2 regions of the Rothia sp. 11254D007BW genome follow, and region 1 is predicted to be linked to the other one. Evidence: predicted binding sites of a transcription regulator. Region 1 holds the regulator's gene; the other holds the start of a gene.
The links. The regulator HspR, encoded in region 1, represses chaperone genes until heat shock. The targets are predictions, from matches to a motif close to AAGTTGAGTCNNNNNGACTCAACTT.
Positions count from the first base shown of each region.

Region 1 (12,160 bases):
GGTGGATGAGCTATGGGTCTTCTTCCCCGACCCCTGGCACAAGGCCCGCCACCACAAGCGTCGTCTGGTTTCCCCCGCCTTTGCAGATAAGGTAGCCCGGGTACTCAAGCCCGGCGGTACCTGGCGTTTGGCTACCGACTGGGAGGAATACGCCCTGGTCATGCGCGAGGTACTCGATGCCCACCCCGATTTCACCAATGCCCACGCCGGGGAGAATACCAGCGAGGACGACCCCGTCGGCGGCTGGGCGCCTCGTTGGGAGGGACGCGTCGTCACCAGCTTCGAACGCAAGGCTGGCGAGGCCGGACGTCGCGCCCACGACCTAACCTATATTCGTCGCTAGAACTTACGCTAGGTAGATACAATAGGCGGATACCCGCTATCACACATGTGTGGCTGCGGGTACCCGCCTGTTTTTATGCGGTGAGGGTCTTCTTATTGACCGGTTTTCTCGTAGGAATCAACCGCTCCGGGGTGCCCCTGCATAAAGGCATCAATCTCTGTTTTGGAGGCGGTGAGCTTGGGATCGTTGGCCAGGTAGTACTTGGTTTCTCGAGCGATCAGTCCCGACATAAGGAGCAGGCCAATCAGGTTGGGGATGGCCATGAGTCCGTTGGCGATGTCTGAGAAGGTCCAGGCTACGGTCAGTTCCATGGTGCAGCCGAAGTAGACAATGACTGCAAAGAAAAGACGGTAGGGGGTGACGCCCCGGCGACCAAAGAGCCTTTCGATGCTGCGTTCGCCGTAGTAGGCCCAGCCCAGAATGGTGGAGTAGGCAAAGAGCACCAGGCCGATGGTCACGATCCAGCTGCCGGCGGGCCCAATCACCGACGCGAAGGCCTGGCTGGTCATCACGGAAGCAGACATTTGCTCGCCGGTTGCAGGGTCACTGGCGTGCCAGATACCGGTAACAACCAATACCAGGCCGGTGCAGGAGACCACGATGATGGTGTCGATAAAGGTCTGGGTCATCGATACCATGCCCTGGCGCACCGGGTGGGTGGTTTGAGCAGCTGATGCGGCGATAGCGGCAGAGCCCATGCCGGATTCGTTGGAGAAAATACCTCGGGCCACGCCGTACTGTACGGCGTACATGAGGGTGGAACCCACAAAGCCGCCGACCGCTGATGAGCCGGTGAAGGCGTCCGCAAAAATCTGGCCGAAGGCCTCGGGCAGGTCAGCGGCGTGCACACCCAGAATATAGAGGGCCCCGCCCACATAGAAGAGGATCATAACCGGCACAAAGGCGCTGGTCACCCGCCCGATAGATTTGATACCGCCCATCAGCACGAAAAGGGTGATAAGGGCTAGCACGATGCCGGTGAGGGCTGCGGGCAGGTGGAAGGTGTCTTCAAGGTTGTGGGCGATGGAGTTGCCCTGGGCGGTATTGCCGATGCCGAAGGACGCCAGCACGGCGGCTACTGCGAAGAAGAGGGCTAGGAATTTACCCAGGGGGCCTTTGATACCGCGCTGGAGGTAGTACTGGGGACCGCCGGAGACTTCCCCCTTGGCATCTGTGGTGCGGTAGCGCACGCCCAGGAAGGCCTCGGAGTACTTGGAGGCCATACCGAAAATAGCGGTGACCCACATCCAGAAGAGGGCGCCGGGGCCACCGATAGAAATCGCGGTGGCAACGCCGACGATATTACCGGTGCCCACCGTCGCGGCGAGGGCGGTGGTGAGGGACTGGAACTGGGAGATGTCGCCGCCGGTAGCACCGTCGTCCTTGCGTTCGAAGAAGGCTAGACGGTTAGCGACGAGTAGTTTGGTGAGCTGGATAAAGCCCAGCCGCACCGTCAGGTAGATACCGGTGCCAAGAAGCAGCGGTATGAGCACAAAAGGTCCCCAGATGAGGGAGCTTATAGCGCTCAAGACGTCTTGAAAGGTCATGTGGTGTCCTTGATACAGGTCGCTGCGGGCGAGGGAGCGCCGCAGCTGCGTGATGAATAAGGACGCCCCGCCGCAGGCGTGTGCACTGCGGTGGGGCGCCATTCAACTATAGCGAGTCAAGAACAGGAAGACCTATATCGTCTTACCCTGTGTACCTGCTGACTAGCCGGTATTCTCTACACCTTACTGGCGGCGTCCTTACTGCGCCTCGGCCAGCAGTTCACGCACACGCGGCATCACCTTGGTGCCGTAGAGCTCAATAGAACTCATGGAGTGCTCGTGAGCCAGAGCTCCGTTGGAGAACTTAAGATCAAAGCGGTTGATTCCCAGCTTCTGAGCGGTATCGGCAATTTTTTGCGCGACGGTTTCGGGCGAACCTACATATAGGGCGCCGTGTTCAATTTCGTGCTCAAATTCGCGCTCCCCCGCCGGGCCCCAGCCGCGCTCAGCGCCAATTTTATTACGGTTGGCAATCCAGTGCTCGCGTAGCTGCTTGCGAGCTTCTTCGTCGGTATCGGCGATGTGGCCGGGTGAGTGCACAGCAATGGGCAGGGTTCCGTTGCCCAGCTGCTCGTTGGCTCGGCGGTAGAGGTCGGTGTAGGGCTTGAAGCGCTCAGCCGGTCCGCCAATGATAGCGAGCATGAGCGGGGTTTTGTACTGGGCCGCGCGGGCAACAGATTCCGGGCTGCCACCAACAGCCAACCAGTGCTTGAGGATTCCCTCGGTCTTGGGGTAAATCTCCTGGTTCTCCAGGGGTTCACGATTGCCGGGGTTCCAGTTGAGGGGCTCCTGGGTGATGATTTTGGTGAAGAGGTCGAACTTCTCGGAAAAGAGGGAGTTGTAGTCTTCAAGCTTGTAGCCGAAGAGGGGGAAGGACTCGGTGAAGGAGCCACGGCCCAGTACAGCTTCGGCGCGGCCGTTGCTGAGGGCGTTGATAGTGGCGAAGCGCTGGTAGACGCGGATGGGGTCGTCGGAGGAGAGGACGGTGACGGCCGAGCCCAGGTGGATGCGGTCGGTGGTGGTGGCTAGCCCCGCCAGGATGGTGTCGGGGGCGCTGACGGCATAGTCAGGACGGTGGTGCTCACCTATGCCGAAGAAGTCGACGCCTACGCGGTCAGCGAGCTGGCCCTGCTCTAGGACGTTGCGAATCACCTGAGCGTGGTGCAGGCGGTTGCCTGCCAGGTCGGCGGTGGTGTCGCCGAAGGTGTCTAGCCCCATCTGAAAGGCGGTGTTATCAACGCTGGGCAGGCTGGGGCGCAGGTCGGGGGCGGTGCTGATGCTGGTCATTTCGTTTACCTTTCGGTGCTGTGTTGATCGTTTACAGGAGGTTCAACACCAGCCTACATTACTTTATTCCGAAAGTTTTTTGTGGCGCTGTGGTTAGCCATGTCTTGAATGTAGCGATAGTTGCCATCAGCGCGAATCTCTTTCGCGCAGATGGCAACCATCGTTACAGTCAGGGTCTAGGGGTCGGGTTTAGCGCGGCCGGTAGAGCACCACAGCCTGGGAGGTCTGGCGGGCCGCCGGACGCTTGCCCCGGGCCAGGTGCACAGCCCCACCTGAGGTTCCGGCAGCGAACACGCGGGAGCCGTCCTGCAGACGATTGCGCAGGGCCTCATTTTCAGCTTGCAGCTCGCGCATGCGGGCCCTCTGGGCCTCCACCTGGTTCTCGAGCTGCATAATGCGCTTAATACCCTCGAGGGAGACACCGGACTGGGAAAGTTCCTGAATCTCCTGGAGTTTCTGCACGTCGCGCTCGGAGTAGCGGCGGGCCCGCCCCGGTGCACGCTGGGGCTGCACCAGCCCTAGCCGGTCGTACTGGCGCAGGGTCTGCGGGTGCATACCGGCCAGTTCGGCAGCTACAGAGATAACGAAGACCGGGCGGTCAGATTCGAGAGCCATTCTTAGTCACCAGCTTTCCTCAGCAGGTCCTCACGGGGGTTGGCCTGGGGCGCAACCGCGAAGAAGGCGTCGAGAGCTGCCTCAGCTTCGGGTGTGAGGTTGGTGGGCAGCTGCACCTCAGGGATGACCAGCATATCGCCGGTGCCCTTCTTGGTCACGAAGCCGCGGCCCTTAGCGCGAAGTTTACGCCCGGCCGGTGAACCGGCAGCCAGGCGGAGTTTGACGCTCCCACCGTCGAGGGTGGGGGCTTCAATGACGCCGCCCCTAACGGCCTCTTCCAGGGTGACGGGTACACGCACGAGCAGGTTATCGCCCTCGCGGTCAAAAACGGGGTGAGAATCTACGCGGACGGTGACGATCAGGTCCCCTGCCCCACCGGCGCCGGGGTGCCCCTTGCCTCGGGCACGGATTTTCTGGCCGTCCTTGACGCCACGCGGCAGGCGCACCTGGGTCTGGGAGCCACCGGGGCGGAACACCGAGACCTCAGCACCGTCGTAGGCCTGCTGAATGGTGATGCGGGCGCTGGTGGTGGCGTCCTCGCCCCTGGGGGCTGAGAAGCCACCGCCGGGGAAGCCACCCGCGCCGTCAGGGAAACCGCCGGCGGAGCGTCCGGCCCTGCCAAAGCCACCGCCACCGAACATGCCTCCGAGCAGGTCTTCAATGTTGATGCCGCCAGCGCCACCGCCGGGGAAGCCACCAGCACCACCGGGGAACCCGCCCGGGAAGCCGCCGCCCGCCCCGCCGAAGCCGGCTGCACCGTACTTACGGATCTGGTCGTACTCTTCCTTCTGCTTGGGGTCTGAGAGCACATCGTAGGCCTCTGAGACCTCCTTGAACTTCTTCTCAGCAGCCTCGTCGCCGGGGTTCTGGTCGGGGTGGTACTTGCGGGCCAGCTTGCGGTAGGCCTTCTTGATATCTGCCTCGGAGGAATCCTCGGCTACGCCTAGTACCTTATAAAAATCTTGATGGAGCCAGTTTTCGCTCGCCATATGCCTCTCCTTCCGAGGTAGATCGTGTCTCTTTTAGGGGTGATGGTGATAGAAGGGGCGGGCACCTAGCCTGACGTATCAGGCCGGGTGCCCGCCCGCGTCCCTTATTCTGCTACCGCTACGGCTACCTGGGCGGTGCGGACCACGCGATCCTTCACCTTGTAACCATTGCGCAGGACCATGGAGACTGAGTCAGGCTCAACCTCGCTGGTGGGCTGCTGCAGTACAGCCTCGTGCACCTGGGGGTTGAAGGGTTCGCCGACCTCGCCGAATCGCTCAAGGCCCTGCTTGGTCAGGGTTTCTTCGAGCTTATTGGCAATCGCGGCGAAGGGGCCTTCTTCAAGGTCGCCGTGCTTGCGGGCGGCATCGATATCGTCGATGACGGGCAGCAGGGCGGCAACCAGGTCGGCGATAACAAAATCGCGCAGCTGGTCCTTTTCCTTGGCGGTGCGGTTCTTGTAGTTGGTGAACTCGGCCTGAAGGCGGCGCAGATCCTCAAGACGCTCGGCGGCCAGGGCCGCATCAGCGCTATCGGTTGCCTCTGCGCTATCGCCGGCCTCGGCTGCGGCAGATTCCTCACCTGCCGCAGCGTCAGCAGCTACACCTTCGGGCTCGGGGTGGCCTTCAGCAGCCGGGGCGGCGAAGGCTTCCTCCAGAGGGTCGGTACCCTCGGGCTGGTTGTCGACGGGCTCGTTGGTGTTCTCAGCCATGATTAGTTCTTCTTCTCGTCTTCTTCATCGATTACTTCGGCGTCAACAACGTCGTCGTCTTCAGCCTTGGCGCCTTCACCGGCTGCAGCATCTGCCTGAGCCTGGGCGTAGAGAGCCTCACCCAGCTTGGTCTGAGATGCCTGCAGCTTCTCGAAAGCGGCCTTGACGGCGTCATCGTCTTCACCTTCAAGGGCAGCCTTCAGGGCGTCAACGTCGGCCTGAACCTCGGTCTTGACGTCCTCGGGCAGCTTCTCACCGTTGTCCTTGATGAGCTTCTCGATGGAGTAGGCGGTGTTCTCAGCAGCGTTGCGGGTCTCGGCTGCCTCGCGGCGGGCCTTGTCCTGCTCGGCGTGAGCCTCGGCGTCCTTGACCATGCGGTCGATGTCTTCCTTGGAGAGGGAGGTGCCGCCGGTGATGGTCATGGACTGCTCGGTGCCGGTGCCCTTGTCCTTAGCGGAGACGTGCACGATGCCGTTGGCATCGATGTCGAAGGTAACTTCGATCTGGGGGACGCCGCGGGGTGCGGGTGCAATGCCGGTCAGCTCAAAGGTGCCCAGGTTCTTGTTGTCGCGGGTGAACTCACGCTCGCCCTGGAAGACCTGAATCGATACTGAGGGCTGGTTGTCTTCAGCGGTGGTGAAGGTTTCGGAACGCTTGGTGGGGATTGCGGTGTTGCGCTCGATCAGCTTGGTCATCACGCCGCCCTTGGTTTCGATACCAAGGGAGAGGGGGGTGACGTCGATGAGCAGGACATCCTTGCGCTCACCCTTCAGCACGCCTGCCTGCAGGGCTGCACCCATAGCAACAACCTCGTCGGGGTTGACGCCCTTGTTGGGCTCGCGACCACCGGAGAGTTCCTTGACGACCTCGGTGACGGCGGGCATACGGGTGGAGCCACCAACCAGCACGATGTGGGCGATGTCTGAAACCTTGACGCCGGCTTCAGCGATTACGTCGTTGAAGGGCTTCTTGGTGCGCTCGATCAGGTCTGCGGTCATGTCCTGGAACTTGGCGCGGGTCAGCTTTTCATCCAGGTGGATGGGGCCCTCGGGGGTGACGGACAGGTACTGCAGGGAGATGTTGGTGGAGGTTGCAGACGACAGTTCCTTCTTGGCCTGTTCTGCTGCTTCACGCAGACGCTGCAGGGCGATCTTGTCCTTGGAGAGGTCAGCGCCGGTCTTGGACTTGACCTGCTCCAGCAGGAAGTCGACGATGCGCTGGTCCCAGTCGTCGCCGCCCAGGCGGTTATCGCCGGAGGTTGCGCGGACCTGGATGGTGGAGAAGCCGTCTTCGTCCTTGCCAACTTCGAGCAGGGAGACGTCGAAGGTGCCGCCACCGAGGTCGAAGACCAGGATCAGTTCGTCTTCGTTACCCTTGTCGAGGCCGTAGGCCAGGGCTGCTGCGGTGGGCTCGTTGACGATACGCAGGACGTTGAGGCCCGCAATTTCGCCGGCTTCCTTGGTGGCCTGACGCTCGGCGTCGTTGAAGTAGGCGGGAACGGTGATGACGGCGTCGGTAACCTTGTCGTTCAGATAGGCTTCAGCGTCACCCTTGAGCTTCATGAGGGTACGGGCTGAGATTTCCTGGGCAGTGTAGGCCTTGCCGTCGATGTCCTGGGTCCAGGTGGTGCCCATGTGGCGCTTGACGGAAGCGATGGTGCGGTCGACGTTGGTGACGGCTTGGCGCTTGGCGACGTCACCGACCAGAACTTCGCCGTCCTTTGAGAATGCGACGACGGAGGGGGTGGTGCGGGCGCCTTCTGCGTTTGCAATGACGGTGGGCTCGCCACCTTCGAGGACTGATACAACTGAGTTGGTAGTACCGAGGTCAATACCTACTGCACGTGACATGTTTACTCCTTATGGTTTGGTTATCTGTACATCTTTCAAACAAGTTGAGTCGCATGGGCTCAACTCGTTTGTCTTGATATCTAGTTTGCCATGTTTTGAGCAGAAGTCAACAGAGTTGAGTCAAAAAGACTCAACTTTTTTGCGCAGTTCGAGTTTAAGCTAGTGGGGAGCGGACGGACCCCCGCCCCGCCCTTGCAGGGCAAGGCGGGTGGAGGTGTCCGCACCTTTTAAAACCCTGAAAGTGAACACAAAAAAGTCGGCACCCCGCAACAGCAGGTGCCGACTTGGCAAGGTTGCACTAGACCCCAGTGTAGCCAAGGGGCAATGCACTGCGTTCTAGAACCTACAAAAAGTCCCCCTAGCCCCCAAAGGCACCAGAGAGCACGAGCCCAACCAGGATAGCTATGGCAATGCCGATAGCCAACAGACCGCCGATAAGCAGGCCTGTATTTTTCTTTTTAGGGTCAGCGGGAGGCTGGGGCATAGGGCCGCCGATAAGAGTATCTGGTGCCTGGGTGCCGGGCACGGGTTGTGCAACACCATCAGTAGATGCTGCCTGCCCGGCGGGAGGCAGGTTGGGGTCCGGGGTAGTGGGCTGGTTGGTCATGGGGAATCACATCCTTCGCACATATAGTGTGTGCTAGCTAACTTTACCGATGATAATGGTCAGCTTGGTTATATTTCGTGCGGTGTTTACATTTTCCTGTGCTATCTCTAGGCTTCTTTGCCGTCAGTTTCGAGCTCAGCCCTGAGCGCCCGTTCGTGAACGCAACATGTTGCAGCCACCGCCACATGTGGTGGTGACACCGCCACATTTGGCGGCCAGCGCCACATGTACATGCGTACGGTTGTGGGAAGAAGGTTTTAGGTGAGGTACGCAAAAGCCCCGCAGGTGTGTGGCCTGCGGGGCTTTTGTCATCTCGAAAGAACTCAAGAAACTGAGTGTCTGGTGCTGCTCTTCTCAGTTCACTGCTGTATGAACCGGGCAAACCTTCTTGCCTAAGAGCCACCATCAAGTGTGTGTACCTGTAAGACTATACACAGGTTGCCCTAATTTTTCCGCCTTAGAGCGAACTTTTTGCCACTTTTTATTCAGCTTCTCTGCCCGCCCACCTTTTCCCGAAAGCTTCATGGGAACATAGTGAGCATGTATCGAATCATGACTGTATGCACCGGAAATATCTGCCGCTCCCCCATGGGCGAGTACCTCATCAAGCAGGCTGCCGCCCAAGCCGGGCTCGCCGTAGAGGTCGCCTCCAGCGGCATTTCTAACGAAGAAGAGGGCAACCCCATCGACCGCCGAGCCAAGAAGGTGCTCGATGAGCTCAACATCAATACCGACTCCCACCGAGCCCAGCAGTTCACCCGGGCCGATTTTGACCGCTACGACCTGCTTCTAGCCATGGATACCAACCATTACCGGGCGCTTAAGCGTATGGCCCCTAGCGACGAGGCAGCGGCCAAGGTTAGGCTCATGCGCGAGTTCGACCCGGCTGTCGCAGACCAGCCCCTTGACCGGCTGGGCATCTACGACCCCTGGTACGGCGATATGAGCGACTTCTACGAGACCTTCCAGATGATTCGGGACGCCGTGCCCGGAGTCATCGAGCAGATCCAGACCCACAGCAGTTAGCCTGGGCCGGGTAAGCGGGCAGGGGCGCCCCGGTGCGGTAGCCTGAGGGCAGTAGTTATGGCAAAGGCGAAGGAGGCCGGGGTGCTTGAGCTAACGGGGCTAGATTCGCTCGGTGAGGTGGTGGCGCAGGCCCACCAGCAGGTGCGGGGTGGGCGGCCGCTGCTGGTGGCGATTGACGGACGCAGCGGGTCGGGTAAAACCACCCTGGCTGCTGAGCTGGCTACCTGGTTGAGCAAGCGGGGTATCGTGGCCGAGGTCTTTCATTTAGAAGGCCTCTACCAGGGATGGAGCGGGCTGGCCCAGGCCGTCCTGGTCTGGCAGCAGCTTGCCGAGACAGTGGCGGACGGACGCGCCAGTTCCCCCGAGACTGCCCCGCACTGGTTTGGCTGGGATTGGGGTAGCTCTCAAACAACCGGCCCGCACCCCTTTACCGCTGCCCAGCAGGCGGCGGGCGGCGTGCTCATCGCTGAAGGGGTAGGGGCCCTGACCGGCACCCACGATGTGGGTGTTTTCGTGGAGCTTGATACCGCGCGCCGCAGGCAGCGGGCCCTAGCCCGGGACGGAGAAACCTACCGCCCCTACTGGGACATGTGGGCAGAACAAGAAGCCGACCTGCTGGCAGCCTACGCGAGCGCCTATGCTGGGGCGGGCGTCCGCTATGTTCAGCGGTAGGTCATATTTTTTCATTTCTGCAACATCACATTAGTTTCCCTATCAAATAAGAAACCGGGAGGCGTAGAATGGACGGGTTGAAAACCGCCCCTAAGAGGAAGACCCACCGCCGATGAGCTCAGCCGCCGCACCTAATCGGGGCCTGCCGCCGATTGCAATTATTACCCTGGCGTCACTCACGGCTGTGGGCCCGCTCGCCATTGATATGTACCTGGCAGCGCTCCCGGCTATCGCGGTTGATCTGGGTACCACCACCGCTTACGCCCAGCTCACCCTGACCGCCTTCATGGTGGGTATGGGCACCGGGCAGTTTATCGTGGGGCCGCTTTCTGACAAGACCGGCCGCCGTCTGCCCCTGCTTATCGGCGTAACCCTCTGCACCCTCTCAGCCCTGGTCTGCGTCTTCGCGCCGACTATTGAACTCTTCATCGCGGCCCGTTTCGTGATGGGCTTTACCGGTTCCATCGGCATGGTGCTAGCCCGCGCCATCGTGGCCGACTCCACCAGTGGCCTACAGACCGCCCGCCTCATGGGCATCATGATGATGATTAACGGCATCGCCCCGGTCGCCGCCCCGCTCATCGGCGGCTTCGTGCTAGCTCACGGTACCTGGCGCGATATTTTCAAGGTCATTAGCGTCATTATCGCTATTTCCCTGGTGCTGGTTCTCTTCTTTATCAAGGAGTCCCTACCGGCAGACAAGCGCCGCACCGGCTCCCTGCTCTCAGCCTATGCCGGCATTATCGAGGTGGCCCGAATCCGCCGCTACCGGGGGTTCATGCTGACCATGGTTCTGGCCTTCGGTGCCCTCTTTAGCTATATCTCCGGCTCGCCCTACCTGCTGCAAAACGTCATGGGTCTGAGCGAAACCCACTTCACCTACGTCTTTGGCCTGAACTCCCTGGCTATCGTCCTTGCCTCCACCGTGATGACCTCCCTGGTAGGCAAAGTTGCCCTGCGCAAGCTCCTCGTCGTTGGCACCAGCTCCCTGCTGACCGTCAGCCTGCTCCTGCTGGGCTACTTCCTACTGGGCACCCCCTCGCTTGTTCCCACCATGGTTCTGCTATTTGCCTTCACAGCCTCAGTCGGCATGGTCTTTGGTAACGCCTCAGCCCTGGCCCTGGGCGAAGCCCGCCATATTGCGGGCTCCGCGAGCGCCCTGCTCGGAACCGTACAGGCTCTGATGGGTGGCCTAGCCTCACCCCTGGTTGCCCTGGGCGGCAGCAGCGCCTATCTGCCCATGGCCTGCGCGATGGTGGGGTTTGCAGCCCTCAGCGCTCTGAGCCTGGCCACTACGCCGCGGGCCGAGAGCGATTACGCGATTGACCGACCCAAACCCTAGCGAGTATCTACCCCACCGTTAACCGCGCGCCAGGTAGCCCAGCAGTTCTTCGGTTAGTTCCTTATCGGTGGCCACGGGGGTTCCGTTGAGGTGGGTAACCGGCGCCAGTAGACGCACCGAGGACGCCAGCCACACGGCGTCCGCCTCCAGCAGGTCCTGAGGGTAGAGGGGCCCGTAGCCGAGCTCCCACCCGGCGGCGCGAGCACCCGCAAAGATAGCGCCCTGGGTTGTGCCGGGCAGAATACCGTGGGCCGGTTCGGGAGTGTAGAGCACCTTCTTCTGCCCCTCGGTCTTGGCAACGATCACCGAGGAGGTTGCCCCCTCAAGAATGCGGCGGTCGTCGGTCACCCAGATGGCGTCGTCCGCACCGTGTTTGCCCACATAGCGCAGTACCGACATGTTGATGGCGTAGGAGAGGGTCTTGGCTCCGGCCAGGAGCCAGGGATAGGCAGAGTCTTCGGCCGGGTCGTGGCCGCGCGGCAGGAGCATAGCTCGCACCCCCTGCTCGCGCTGACGCAGAATCGTGGGTGAGGACGGGGCCACGGTCACCCAGGCGTGGGGGCCGGCTTCAACGGTACCGCGAGAGATGATGATTTTGACGGTGTGCTCTTCACCCAGCACGGTCTGGGGCCCCTGGGCAGCGGCGTCGACGGCTAGCTGCACGGCAGCCCGCAGGTTATCTTCAGCGGGCAGGGGCAGGTCGAGTAGGCGGGCGGAACCGGCCAGGCGAGTCAGGTGGGCTTCAAATTTACGGACGCGGCGGTTAGCGGCCAGCATGGTTTCAAAGACGCCGTCGCCACGGGTCAGCCCCTGGTCTTCGATGTTGATGAGGGGGGCGGTGGCGTCAGCCAGCTCACCGGCGGGGTTTTCTTGGGTTAGCATCACAACGGTTGTAGTCATACTTCCAAGCCTAACCCTTAACGCTGATGCTCCCGCGGCAACCTGGCGTTAGGGGCTGCGGGGCGGGAGCACCTGATGCGAGCACCGCGTACGATGCGAGCGTTCTTCGAGCCCTCTGGTCGGAGGCTCGGAGTGGTTGGCCCGAGGTCATCCAGCGTGGGGCCTGGTGACCGGGTACACACTTTCACTCTAACGCGGGCGGTGGGGCTTTCTCAAAGATTTTTGGACTTTTTAGGTCATATTTTTACTGCCACACCCAGGTGAGGGTGCCA
Region 1 covers NZ_JBPWPK010000001.1:1,473,577-1,485,736, forward strand. The annotation lists gene trmB (tRNA (guanosine(46)-N7)-methyltransferase TrmB) at 1-343, shown strand, start outside; gene ACEE43_RS06600 (alanine/glycine:cation symporter family protein) at 436-1,890, opposite strand; gene ACEE43_RS06605 (LLM class flavin-dependent oxidoreductase) at 2,089-3,177, opposite strand; gene ACEE43_RS06610 (heat shock protein transcriptional repressor HspR) at 3,367-3,792, opposite strand; gene ACEE43_RS06615 (DnaJ C-terminal domain-containing protein) at 3,795-4,781, opposite strand; gene ACEE43_RS06620 (nucleotide exchange factor GrpE) at 4,886-5,491, opposite strand; gene dnaK (molecular chaperone DnaK) at 5,494-7,341, opposite strand; gene ACEE43_RS06630 (hypothetical protein) at 7,700-7,948, opposite strand; gene ACEE43_RS06635 (low molecular weight protein-tyrosine-phosphatase) at 8,501-8,974, shown strand; gene ACEE43_RS06640 (hypothetical protein) at 9,032-9,646, shown strand; gene ACEE43_RS06645 (multidrug effflux MFS transporter) at 9,759-10,988, shown strand; gene ACEE43_RS06650 (aminotransferase class IV) at 11,007-11,888, opposite strand; gene ACEE43_RS06655 (energy-coupling factor transporter transmembrane component T family protein) at 12,133-12,160, opposite strand, start outside.

Region 2 (12,160 bases), 760 kb from region 1:
CTCAAACTCAACAGTCTTTTCAACCGTGGTCAGCAAGGCATCAATCACCGAGTTGCCGGTTACTACGATATCTGCTTCGTTCACGCCCTCTCGCAGCAGATTAGCTTTTGACTCAGCTGTAGGAGCAAGATGGAGGGCAGAGATCTGACTCGTCAACTTTCGATTAGCTTCCTCCGGGAAAGGAGAATTGATATCGCCCGAGCGCAGACCAGCTTCGAGATGTACTACCGGAATTTGCCGGTTAAAAGCTGCAACGGCTGCGCCCATCACCGTTGAGGTATCGCCCTGCACAATCACCGCATCAGGGGCATACTTCTCGTAAATAGCGTCAACACCGCTAATCACCTTAGCCACGATACCGTTGAGGCTCTGGCCGGCAGACATAATATTGAGATCCTCAACGGGCTCAATATCAAACAGCGCGTTGACTTGATCCAGCATTTCGCGGTGCTGACCGGTCACCACAGCAATCGACTCAAACTTCTCAGACGCCTCAAGCGCCTTAATAACCGGGGCAACCTTAATAGCCTCAGGCCGGGTTCCGTAAACGGTCATAATCTTTAGCATGAAATCCTCTTGGGGGATAGAAAGTGAAAGTGTATCCCTCACATTCTAAAGGTAAACGCCCAGTAAGAAACTCTGAAGATCTCCAAGAACAATAAATTCCTACAACCTTAACCTTTATGGTTCATCTCGCACATAGCCAGCGGCCCCCAGCTTCTTTGCACCTTCCAGATACTTTGCGGCCTTTATATCATTCCCCTGGGAAAGGTTATGGGCGTACCATCGGTATTTACGCGCCACTGTGCGCGCATCACCGTCCATGATGAGCTCTCCTCCATCAACCCACAGAGCCCGGGTACACATCTCTTCTACCGTCTGGGCAGCATGCGATACCAGAAACACAGTGCCTGCCTGATCCAGCAGACCGTTCATTGCCTTCTTCGCTCGGTCGGCAAAAGCAGCATCGCCAGCACTTAGTGCCTCGTCGATGAGCATAATCTGTGGTCGAGCAGCCATCGATATTGCAAACCTTAGGCGTGCCCCCATGCCTGCCGAGTAGGTGTTCATAGGGCGATAAACAGCATCTCCAATACCAGCCAACTCAATTACCCCGGGGCGGGCGGCCTCAACCTCAGCCATACTCATGCCCATAGCCAAACAGCCCAGAGTAATGTTGTCATCGCCAGACATTGAAGGGTTCAGCGCAGCAGAAATACCGATCAGCGTGGGCTGCTCAGATGCTAGCACCTGCCCCTTAGTTGGCGTCTGTAAGCCGGCGATTACACGCAAGAGAGTAGACTTACCAGCTCCATTTCTACCTACCAGACCTATAAATTCCCCCTCAAACGCTGCAAAGGAAACACCGCTAAGAGCTTTCACCTGCTTCTTTTGACGGCTAAACCTACCAGTTTTGAATCGAGTAGTGTACTCAACATGCACATCATCAACCAGCACATTGAGCTGTTTTTGCGGGGTACCTTCACTAGGAAACTGAACCATAGCGTTCCTCCGCATCTACAAAAAATACAAACCCAACAAGTACCAGCAGAACCACCCATAAAACCATCAAAAGCCACTCATATGCACCGGGAACTGTACCTTCAACCAGTACCTCCCGGTACATATTGAGCACGATAAACAGCGGGTTAGATTCAATGACAAGAAGTACCGTCGGGTGATTAATAAACCGCTCGATGGGGAAGATAACCCCGGACCCAAACATGAGGATGCGGGTAGCAAAAGAAAAAAGTGCGGTGGTATCTGGGATGAAGTAGCCAATTCGAGCAATAAGCATAATCAAACCCGTGTTGAACAGAACCTGAAGCAAGAAAATCGGCACCACCAGAATCCAGGTCCACGATACCGTCACATGCGGAGGTATAACGATAATCCCCACTAGCATCACCGCAATCATCGGTAAGGCTTCCAGCGTGTTCTTTAGAGCAAGGGCAACCGGCGGGAGCGCACGTGGAAAATTAAAGCCCTGAATCAGGCTCTTGTTCTGTTTCATCACCGATGCAGATGAGGTAATAGACTGCGCAGTGAACTGAAACATGAGAATACCGACAATTAAGAAAGCCGGGAAATTCTCCATACCGCGGTCAACACTCAGTACCAACCCGAAGAGTACCCAGTAGAACATCACATCCAGCAAAGGTCTCAGAAAAAGCCATAGAGACCCCAGCCGATTATCACTGTTGCTCGCAAACACCTTGTAGAGAGACTGGTGCCAGCTAAAGGCACGGTACTTCCACAGACGCTGTAAGTACAGCCGGTAGTTACCGCGCACTCCCACAGGCCGGAGCTGTCCCCGAGTCACAAGCCCCTGGTAGTGGCTGTACTGGCTACTCAGCTCTAGACTTCCACGAGAATAGTTAGACATCAGCTCTCCTCAGCTAGAGCTGGGGGCTGTGCTACCTGGTTCCGGCGCGTTTTGCCCCCATCGGTCAAAAGACCATTGTAAATCTCTTCTACAATAGCTGCCTGCTTCTCCCAGGTCCTTGCCCGGGCAAGCTCCCGCCCCTGCGCACCTAGACGGGCGCGGGCGTCCGGATTCTCAGCAAGTAACAGCAGGGCCTGGGCGAAAGACGCCGGGTCTTCTGCCTGCGCTACCCTACCGGCAGTCTGCTGGCCCTCAGGGCATACAAGGTCAGCTAGGGGCGGTAAGTCACTTACCACCACAGGGCGCCCTAGCGCCATCGCCTCAATAGGTTTGAGGGGGGTGACGGTACGACAGACCTCGTCGTTAGTGCGGGGGACAACAAAGACATCGAGAGACTGGTGGGCAAGGGGCGTTAGATCGGGCGCAATCCGCCCCAGAAAAACCGTACTGTCAGCTATCTCCAGGGACTGAGCCAGCTTCTCAAGGCGAACCCTATCGGTTCCGTCCCCTACCAGAAGCAGGCGGGCGTCCAGCCCCTGGTCACGCAAGTGCACAAGAGCCTTTAGAAGGGTATCGAACCCCTCATAGGGCACCAGCGAACTCACCGACCCGACCCAGAACCCGCCTTCGGGTAGCCCCAGCTGGGCTCGTGCCTCGCGGGGGCTAAGGTGCTGCTCCAAGAGCGAAGAATCCACGCTATTGGGCACCACAGTAACTCGGCCTTCGGCTACACCGCGCTCTATCAGGCTCTTCTTCATAGTCTCCGACAGGGTCAGTACTTGGCTCGCTGCCTTCATCATCTGAGTTTCGCGTGCCCGCGTCAGTAGAAACCGCTCGCTCCGTGCAGCAGATGCGCGCAGGTGCTCTGGCTGTTTCGACAGCCAGGTTTCTTCCAGAACCCCGCGCACCTCATAGACCCAGGGGATTCCCCATCGCTCCGCGAGCGCCTGCGCCACCAGCGCATTGTGGAAGTGGGTGGTGGTATGGATGATGTGGGGCGGCTGGCTGTCATAGGTACGCGCAAGCTGGCTCGCCCACTGCTCTAGACGCCCCGTGGCGGTAGAGGCAAGAGCCCAGGGCAGGTAGCGGCGATAAATCACTGGGCCTACCTGTGCTGTGTCTGCTGCGGTCAGGCTGCCCACCATTACCGGATAGCCGATGCGGGTATGTGCCGCCAGATGCACCCCCCGCTGCGCCAGGGCGCTGAGTAGACGGTGGGTGCGCAGGGTGTAGCCTGACTGGGTTGCCGGTAGCGAGTTGGTGAGCAGGTGCAGCACGCGCGGCTTGTGGGCTTCGGGGGCGGACGCCGGTGCCCCCTCCCCCGGTTGGCCGTCGGCGGCCGCGAAAGTAGTGGGGGTATAGGCGGGAAGTCTCAGTACTAGCCCCGGACCCAGCAGTGCCGCTTCCGCTTCAAGTTTTTGGGCTAAACGACCTTTGCCCTTTTTGCGGGCAGAAGCCAGGGCCTCGGTGACCTGCCCTGCAGACCATAGCGTGCGGGCGGCGTCCGGAGCAGGCGATATCCGTTCAAGAGCAGGAGCCAGGTGGGTACGGACTGCCACGGGCATGCGCTGCCCTACCTGGGTCAGGAAGGCGGCAGGGTCTGTACGTATCAGCCCTATAACAACCGTCGCGGCAAGAGTGGCGTTTCTGAAGATACGCAGGGCCTTCATCGGCTGCGCTCTCTGCTGATGACTGCTTCTAAGACGGTGAGGTATTTCTGCGCCAGATGGTCGTAGTTAAAGTGCTCCAGCACGAACTGCCGCCCGCTATCGTTAGGTTGAAGGCGGGAGCGGTCGTCCGCCAGCTCAACCCAAAGGTCGGCAAGCTCTTGCGCCGACTCTGGGGCAAGATGAATACCCGCTGCAGATTCCCGCAAGATACGTTCTGCCTCACCCTCGAGCAGACCCACAACCAGACGCGGCACCGTCAATAGTTCGTAGAGCTTTGAGGGCACGGTCCAGGCGAAGACCGGAGTACGCCGTAACAATACGTGGGTTACATCGGACCACTCATAGTGTTTCCGCACCTGCGAGCGATGTTGCAGGGGCAAAAATTCTACCGGTAGGCCTCGGGTTTGTGCTGACTCAATCAGGTGGTGACGCTCGGCTCCTTCGCCCACCAAGCGAAGAGTAAAACTGATGTCGGGGCGTTCTTTCACCGCAAGCTCAAGTGCATCTAGAAGCACCTTCAACCCCTGGGAACGGCCCAGTGTGCCGGTATACAGGAGGCGGAGTTCACCGGGTCGGTCAGACAAGGGGGCGATAGCGCTATAGAAGAGACTCGGGACCACCCCGTTACTGACGGTATGCACGTTGTTCATACCCCGCCCCCGTAGTACCCGAGCAAAACTCTCAGTTGTAGTAACGAGGGCATCTGCCTTACCTTGCGCCCACGTGACAGCTCGTGCAAATACGCGCCGGGCTCGCCTCAACGGAGCGAGACCACCTACCGGAGCCTGAGGGTCAGCCACGATATCGGGCCAGGCATCCCGCATTTCAAGAACTAGCGGGGCACCCAAAAGCTTCTTGGCTACTAGACCTGCACCCGCGGTGGGAATCCCGGGAACGGTCGCAACAACAACATCAAACGGAGATTTCTGCAACCTCAAAGCCGCCACGACCCCCATGGTACCGAGCGCGGCAACCACCTGATCCAGGGTTCGCGCTAGCCCTGAAACACCGTGCAGAACATAGGGCACCCGAATAATTCTTTCCCCGTACTTGCCCTGGTGAACCCGTGGAGTTCCCCTGAAGTTTTCACGAATCGTAGCGGTCGCTACAGCATTAGGATAATGGGGAGGAGGGCAACACACAGTCACCCGGTGGCCAGCCGCCTGCCAGCGCTTGACCAAGGCGGACCAACGGCGCTGAGGAGCTCCAATCTCAGGTGGGTAGTAGTGTGTAATGAGCAGTATGTTCATGCAGGTATCAAGTGTGTGTAAAGCGACACCTAATGTTCGCTGTTACTACCTTACACTTTCTCGCCCCTGCGACCTCTCCTACCGCTTAACTCTGCCCCTCGTGGCGGGTTTGCTGACCTCTTACGCCGCAGGTAGAGCGGTACGCCCTGCAGGCTCGCGATCCGGAGCTCTCTCCGCAGCATCCTTCCCTAGTCTCTCGGCACCGGGCTGAGTGCCGGCGTCCTGATGTCTCTGGGCAAAAACCCAACGGCGCTGCACCGCAAAGCTCACAGGGATGAGTACCAGCTCAACGAGTACCTTAGCCACCCAAAGGGGTAGCCCCACCCAGGTGAGGGTTTCAAGTAGGGCCGTATTAGTAGCCAGAATCGCTACAGCCAGCAGAGCGTAACGCCCCAGGGAGCGGTGGGTCTGCGGGCGGGGCGTAAATCCGTAGGGAGTCCAGTACCGGGTTGAAGTGGCTGGTGGGATTACCCGGCTCATAGACCTTGGTAATGGGTACCTGGGCCAACTCAACCCCACAACGCGAGGCCCGCAGCAGCATATTGAACTCGTACTCATAGCGGTCACCGGGCAGCTCGAAAGCCCAGGGCAGAATCTGCGGGGTCAGCAATGGTGCGCACACCCATCACTAGGGCTTTTGCCCGGCGGACGCCCGCGCCTCAGATTCCCTGCCCACGGCCAGGATGTCGGCGGGCAGTGATGCCGTGACCGTCACTAACACCAGCGGTCAGGTCGTAGCCGAATACACCTCAAGCAAGACCATCTCCCAGGTTGTTGTGGCAGGTAGCTCCATCACCGAGGGCGAAACCTACAGCATCAGTGTCAACGGCTCAGAGACCGGCACCGCCACTGCAGCCTCCGGCGCTGCCGCAGGCGGCATGGGTGGCTTCGGCGGCCGTCCCTAAGGCCCCATAAACTCAGCCGGCGAGCTGGCACTCGTACCCTATCTCTTCGTCGGCTGTTCTACCGCTCCGCGTCACCTCTTTCTGGTCGGGTGGCGCGGAGCTTCTCTATGTGAGGAAGGGATTCAAGGAAAATAAAACGACCGTTCTCTATATTTTTGTGGTTTTTAGCAGTTTCTTACATCTCAGGTGGCGAACAGGCAAGCAAAGACGCGCAAAAACATGTACCCTTAGATACAGAAAAGACTGAAAGTTTTTCTGGTACACCCCTGCGCGCACGCGGGTGGCCAGATACGAGCGATAAAGAGGGGGTCTCGCCATGGGGCGCGGCCGTCAGAAGGCTAAAGCAACTCGGCAGGCTCGGGAGATGAAGTACTTCAGCCCCGATACCGACTACACTGCACTCGAACGCGAACTAAGCAAGAGCACCAGCTCTCAGCCTAAGGCGTCTGGTTATCAGTACGATGACGAGGACGACTACGCAGAGTACGCAGATAAGTACGCCGACGATTATCAGGAGAAGTAACCCGCGTAGCACCACGCGGGTTCTTCCCGTCTCTTTTTCTAGCCCGCCACCGCCTGCCGGTGGCGGGCTTTTGTATGGGCGTGCTCTTTAGCGTGCCCTCTCCCCACCGCTCCTAGCCTCTATAGCCCGGCTCGTAAGCGGCGTCGGTAGGGGTGAGTGGGGCTAGCTGGACTGCGGGGCAGGGAGGTTCTGGGCGAGGGCGAAGAGGGCGTCGGTGACGTCGGAGCGCCAGAGGTAGGTGGCACGCGCGTCCGCCCGGCCCGGGCCCTGGTTGATGACGGCAATCGGTTTGCCCGCGCGGGCGAAGTCAAGGGCGATTTTGTAGGAGCTCATCACGGCCAGGGATGAGCCCAGTACCAGCAGGGAGCGAGCCTGCTCCCCCAGTTCTTTCACGGCCTGCTTGCGGGCAGACGGTACGGGTTCCCCGAAGTAGACCACGGCGGGTTTAAGTTTGGTGGAGCCGCAGGCCAGGCAGCCGACCATCTGAAAATCTTGAATAAAGCGGGTATCGATCTCGGCGTCGCCGTCGGGGTTGACCTGCAAGGTGGTACTGGAAAGGCGTTCAAGGTAGCCGGGGTTGGCGGCCTCGATACGGGCATCGAGGGAGGTGCGGCCCTCGTCCGCCCCGCAGTCTAGGCACTCGATACGGGAAAGGTCCCCGTGCAGGGTCAGGACCTTCTGTGAGCCGGCGGCGGTGTGCAGGCCATCGACGTTCTGGGTAATCAGCCCGGCCAGGTGCCCGCGAGCTTCCAGGTCAGCGAGTAGGTAGTGGGCGGTGTTGGGGCGGGCCCGATTCATCTGCCGCCAGCCCACAAAGGAGCGAGCCCAGTAGCGCTGGCGGGCTACCTCATCGAAGCGAAATTCCTGATAGGTCATGGGCCGGTGGTTGCGTAAGGAGCCGGCGGGACCGCGGTAGTCAGGGATTCCTGAACCGGTGGAGATGCCCGCCCCGGTGAGCACCAGGACCTGCCCGTCGCGCAGGAGTTGCCGGACGCCGTCCGCCGCCACCTGCGGGTCAGTAGGCTGGGCTGTTTCGGCAACGACCCGGTCGATGGAGCGCAGGGCGGCTGCGTGGGTAGCTGCAATGTCGGCGCGGGCGGTGATGGACGCGGACGCCCCGGCAAAGCGGGTATCGAGCGGGGCGGGTGCGGGCTGGGACTCGTTCACTCTTCCAGTTTAAAAGACAAAGACCCCATCGCTTCTCTCTTGACCCCGAGATAATCTGTAGGGTCAAGAGAGAAGCGATAGGGTCATGCTCCGTTTTTACTCAGCGGTGACAACCAGCCCGTCAACGGCAACATCGGGGTTGACGTCCACGCGCACGGTGTCGCCGTCCTTGATGGCACCGGCCAGGATTCCCTTGGCCAGGCGGTCGCCGATTTCACGCTGCACGAGGCGGCGGAGCGGACGGGCCCCGTAGGCCGGGTCGTAGCCGGCAAGTCCCAGCCACTCGGTGGCGGCGTCGGTGACGTCCAGGGTCAGGCGGCGGTCTTCCAGACGGCGGGCCATCGAGTCGATCTGCAGGCCCACAATGGAGGCCAGGTCATCGGCTGAGAGGGGCTCAAACATGATGACCTCATCCAGGCGGTTGAGGAACTCCGGCTTGAAGCTGGCGTTCACGGTGTTCATGACCGCGCTCTTGCGGGCTTCATCGTCGAGATTCTGGTCAATCAGGAACTGGGAGCCCAGGTTAGAGGTCAGAATCAGGATGACATTGCGGAAGTCCACGGTGCGCCCCTGACCGTCGGTCAGGCGTCCGTCGTCGAGCACCTGGAGCAGGATGTCGAAGACCTCGGGGTGGGCCTTTTCGACCTCATCGAGCAGCACGACCGAGTAGGGGCGGCGGCGCACAGCTTCGGTAAGCTGGCCACCCTCTTCGTAGCCGACGTACCCGGGAGGGGCACCGACCAGGCGGGCGACGGCGTGCTTTTCGGCGTATTCGCTCATGTCGATACGCACCAGGGCGCGCTCGTCGTCGAACTGGAACTCGGCCAGGGCCTTAGCCAGCTCGGTTTTACCGACGCCGGTGGGGCCGAGGAAGAGGAAGGAGCCGATGGGACGGTCGGGGTCTGAGATTCCGGCGCGGGAGCGGCGCACGGCATCAGCCACGGCGGTGACTGCCTGGCGCTGACCGATCAGGCGCTTACCTAGTTCGTCTTCCATGTGCAGTAGCTTCTCGGATTCACCCTGGAGCATACGGCCTGCGGGAATACCCGTCCAGGAAGAGATGACCTCGGCGATATCGTCGGCGGTCACTTCTTCAGAAACCATGGACTCTTCGGACGCGGTGGTCTCAGCCTGCTGGGCTGCGGCGAGTTCAGCTTCAAGGGCGGGAATCTCACCGTAGAGCATGCGGGAAGCTTCAGCAAGGTTTCCTTCGCGCTGGGCAACTTCTGCCTTGGAGCGCAGCTCGTCAATCTGGGTTTTGAGGTCACCAACGCGGTTGAGACCTGCCTTTTCGGCTTCCCAGCGGGCGTTGAGGGCGTCCAGCTCTTCCTTCTTGTCAGCCATATCTGCCCGCAGGGCTTCTAGGCGCTCGACGGAGGCGGGGTCGGTTTCGTTGGCCAGGGCCAGCTCTTCCATGGTCAGGCGGTCAACGGCGCGACGCAGGGCGTCGATTTCTTCGGGGGCGGAGTCGATTTCCATGCGCAGCCGGGAGGCTGCCTCGTCGATCAGGTCGATGGCCTTATCGGGCAGCTGGCGCGAGGGGATGTAGCGGTTGGACAGGTTGGCGGCAGCGACCAGGGCGGAGTCTGCGATGGCAACCTTGTGGTGGGCCTCGTAGCGCTCTTTCAGACCGCGCAGAATACCGATGGTGTCTTCAACACTGGGCTCACCCACGTAGACCTGCTGGAAGCGGCGCTCTAGGGCGGCGTCCTTTTCGATGTTTTCGCGGTACTCATCCAGGGTGGTTGCACCGATTAGGCGCAACTCACCGCGGGCCAGCATGGGCTTGAGCATGTTACCGGCGTCCATGGACCCCTCAGAGGCACCGGCTCCCACAACGGTGTGAATCTCGTCGATGAAGGTAACAATCTGCCCCTCGGACTTCTTGATGTCTTCGAGCACGGCCTTGAGGCGCTCTTCGAATTCGCCGCGGTACTTGGCACCGGCAACCATTGCCCCCAGGTCCAGGGAGATCAGGGTCTTGCCGCGCAGGGATTCGGGTACGTCGCCTGAGACCATACGCTGGGCCAGGCCCTCAACCACGGCGGTCTTACCGACGCCGGGTTCACCGATGAGCACGGGATTGTTCTTGGTGCGGCGGGAGAGCACCTGGATCACGCGGCGGATTTCGCTATCGCGCCCAATGACGGGGTCGAGCTTGCCTTCGCGGGCAACGGCGGTCAGGTCGGTGCCGTACTGTTCTAGGGCGCCGAAGGTACCTTCGGGGTCGGGGGTGGTCACGGTGCGGTCTCCTCTCACGGTTGGAATGGTGTCTTCAATGGTCTTTTCGGTGGCCCCGGCCTGCTGTAGGGCGCGGGCGGTAGCATCATCCCCCGCTGCAAGCGCCAGCAGCAGGATTTCGGTGGAGATGTAGGTGTCCCCGAACTGGGCTGCCTTGGCTTGCGCGGTTTGAATGGCGGTCAGGACGGCGCGGCTCGGCTGGGCTTGGGCAGCTGAGGCGCCCTGCACCTTGGGAAGTTTAGAAATCTCGGTGGACGCTGCCAGGGAAATGGCATCAACGTCGAGACCTGCGGTTTTAAGGACGGCCACTGCCACTCCCTCTCGCTGGTCCATGAGGGCCTTGAGCAGGTGGGAGGTGTCTAGGGTGGGATTGCCCGCGGTTTGGGCGTTCATATTGGCTGCCGAGAGCGCTTCTTGGCTCTTGGTTGTAAATTGTGCGTTCATTGTTCTCCTTTACCTTTTGCGTAGGTAGTTCGTTCATACTTGAGTGTACTCCACTCAGCTTTAACTTGAGTCTACTACACTCAACTATCTTGCGCTAGATACCCGAGAAAATATTTTTTCAGCCCCAAAACCGCACCCACGCCAGAGAGCATCTCGTACGGCGGGCACAGACGTCCGCCCTCTTTCTCAACCTGCCGCCCCACCCTTACACTGGTAGCAGTCACTCACCCAAGGAGAACCATGCCCCGCACCGCCTACGCCGTCCGCCACGTTGCCTTTGAAGATCTGGGCATCTTTGAAGATTTATTGACCGAACGCGGTTTTACCGTCGAATACCGTGACGCAGGCATTGACGCCCTCAACACCCCCGAGGTGCGCGAGGCGGATTTGCTGGTTATTCTGGGCGCTCCCATCAGCGTGAATGACGCTCAGGACTACCCCTTCCTCTTTGAAGAAGTAGAACTCATCAAGGCGCGCATCGCCGCGCAGAAACCCGTCCTGGGCATCTGCCTGGGAGCCCAGCAGATTGCTCTAGCCGCAGGAGCTCAGGTCAACCCCACCGGCGCCATTGAGTTGGGCTACTCCCCGGTAGAACTTACCGAAGCCGGGAAAGAATCTGTTCTCGCGCCACTGGGCAACACCCCCGTCCTCCACTGGCACGGCGACGCTTTCACCCTGCCCGAAGGCTCCCTCAGCCTAGCCCGCACCCAGATGTGCGAAAACCAGGCATTTACCCTAGAGGACGCCGCAGGTCGCCCCTACGCGCTAGCCCTCCAGTTCCATCTTGAGGTGAACCCCCGCCATATTGAGCAATGGCTCATCGCCTACGCCGACTACATTAGGGCCTCAGAACAGGACGTCGCGGTAATCCGCCGCGAAGCCTCCCTTTACGCTGAAAAGCTGACTGCAGCTGCCACCGAGGTGCTCACCGGCTGGCTCGCTAGAGTAGAGCTGTAAGTCGCTATCGCACGGCTACGGGGCTAGTCAAGAAAGTCATACATGGACTCTTCTCGCTCAAGTCGCTCGCGAGTGGCCTCATCTAGTCCGCGGGTGAGGGCTCGCGCCCGCCGGTAGTCACTGATGGCCAGCAGCAGGGTGGCAATAGCGAATGAGAAGGTTAGAATTCCGCTGGTATTACCAAAGGCGGCAGAAAGACCGATAACATCGGGACCCAGCAGGGCTGCCGCTGCCGAAATATTCTGCCCCTCTAGCCGGTCGGGAGCAACCATGCCGAAGAACCCGGCTAACACCCATGTGGAAGCGGCAACAAGGGCGGTGACAGGCGGCAGCCCCGCCCGCTTTCGGGCACCCTGCAGCCCCATCTCTTTATAGGAAAACAGGGCAGCCACCAGCAGAATAATGAGCAGGGCGGGGCCGAACGATATCGCGTAAATAGGAACAAGCTCTCCCCCAGCGCCGAAGAGGGCGCGCCCGGCTGTAATCCAGGCAGCCGAGATAAAAGCCATAGGTACCAGCAAGTAGGCTAGGGCCTGACGCACAGGGCCCGGCTGTCGTTGCAGGTGATGGTGAGTGGGCAGCTGACTCTGGGTAAGATGGGGGCTCTCTTGGTTCAC
Region 2 covers NZ_JBPWPK010000001.1:2,229,874-2,242,033, reverse strand. The annotation lists gene wecB (non-hydrolyzing UDP-N-acetylglucosamine 2-epimerase) at 1-567, opposite strand, end outside; gene ACEE43_RS10170 (ABC transporter ATP-binding protein) at 682-1,503, opposite strand; gene ACEE43_RS10165 (ABC transporter permease) at 1,487-2,386, opposite strand; gene ACEE43_RS10160 (glycosyltransferase family 4 protein) at 2,386-4,056, opposite strand; gene ACEE43_RS10155 (glycosyltransferase family 4 protein) at 4,053-5,306, opposite strand; gene ACEE43_RS10150 (GtrA family protein) at 5,427-5,786, opposite strand; gene ACEE43_RS10145 (hypothetical protein) at 6,011-6,211, shown strand; gene ACEE43_RS10140 (DUF3073 domain-containing protein) at 6,528-6,734, shown strand; gene ACEE43_RS10135 (Sir2 family NAD-dependent protein deacetylase) at 6,897-7,838, opposite strand; gene clpB (ATP-dependent chaperone ClpB) at 7,998-10,586, opposite strand; gene ACEE43_RS10125 (glutamine amidotransferase) at 10,827-11,543, shown strand; gene ACEE43_RS10120 (hypothetical protein) at 11,567-12,052, opposite strand.
Region 2: a site for HspR is predicted at 10,649-10,673, ahead of clpB (ATP-dependent chaperone ClpB). Genes of this name have one in related genera too.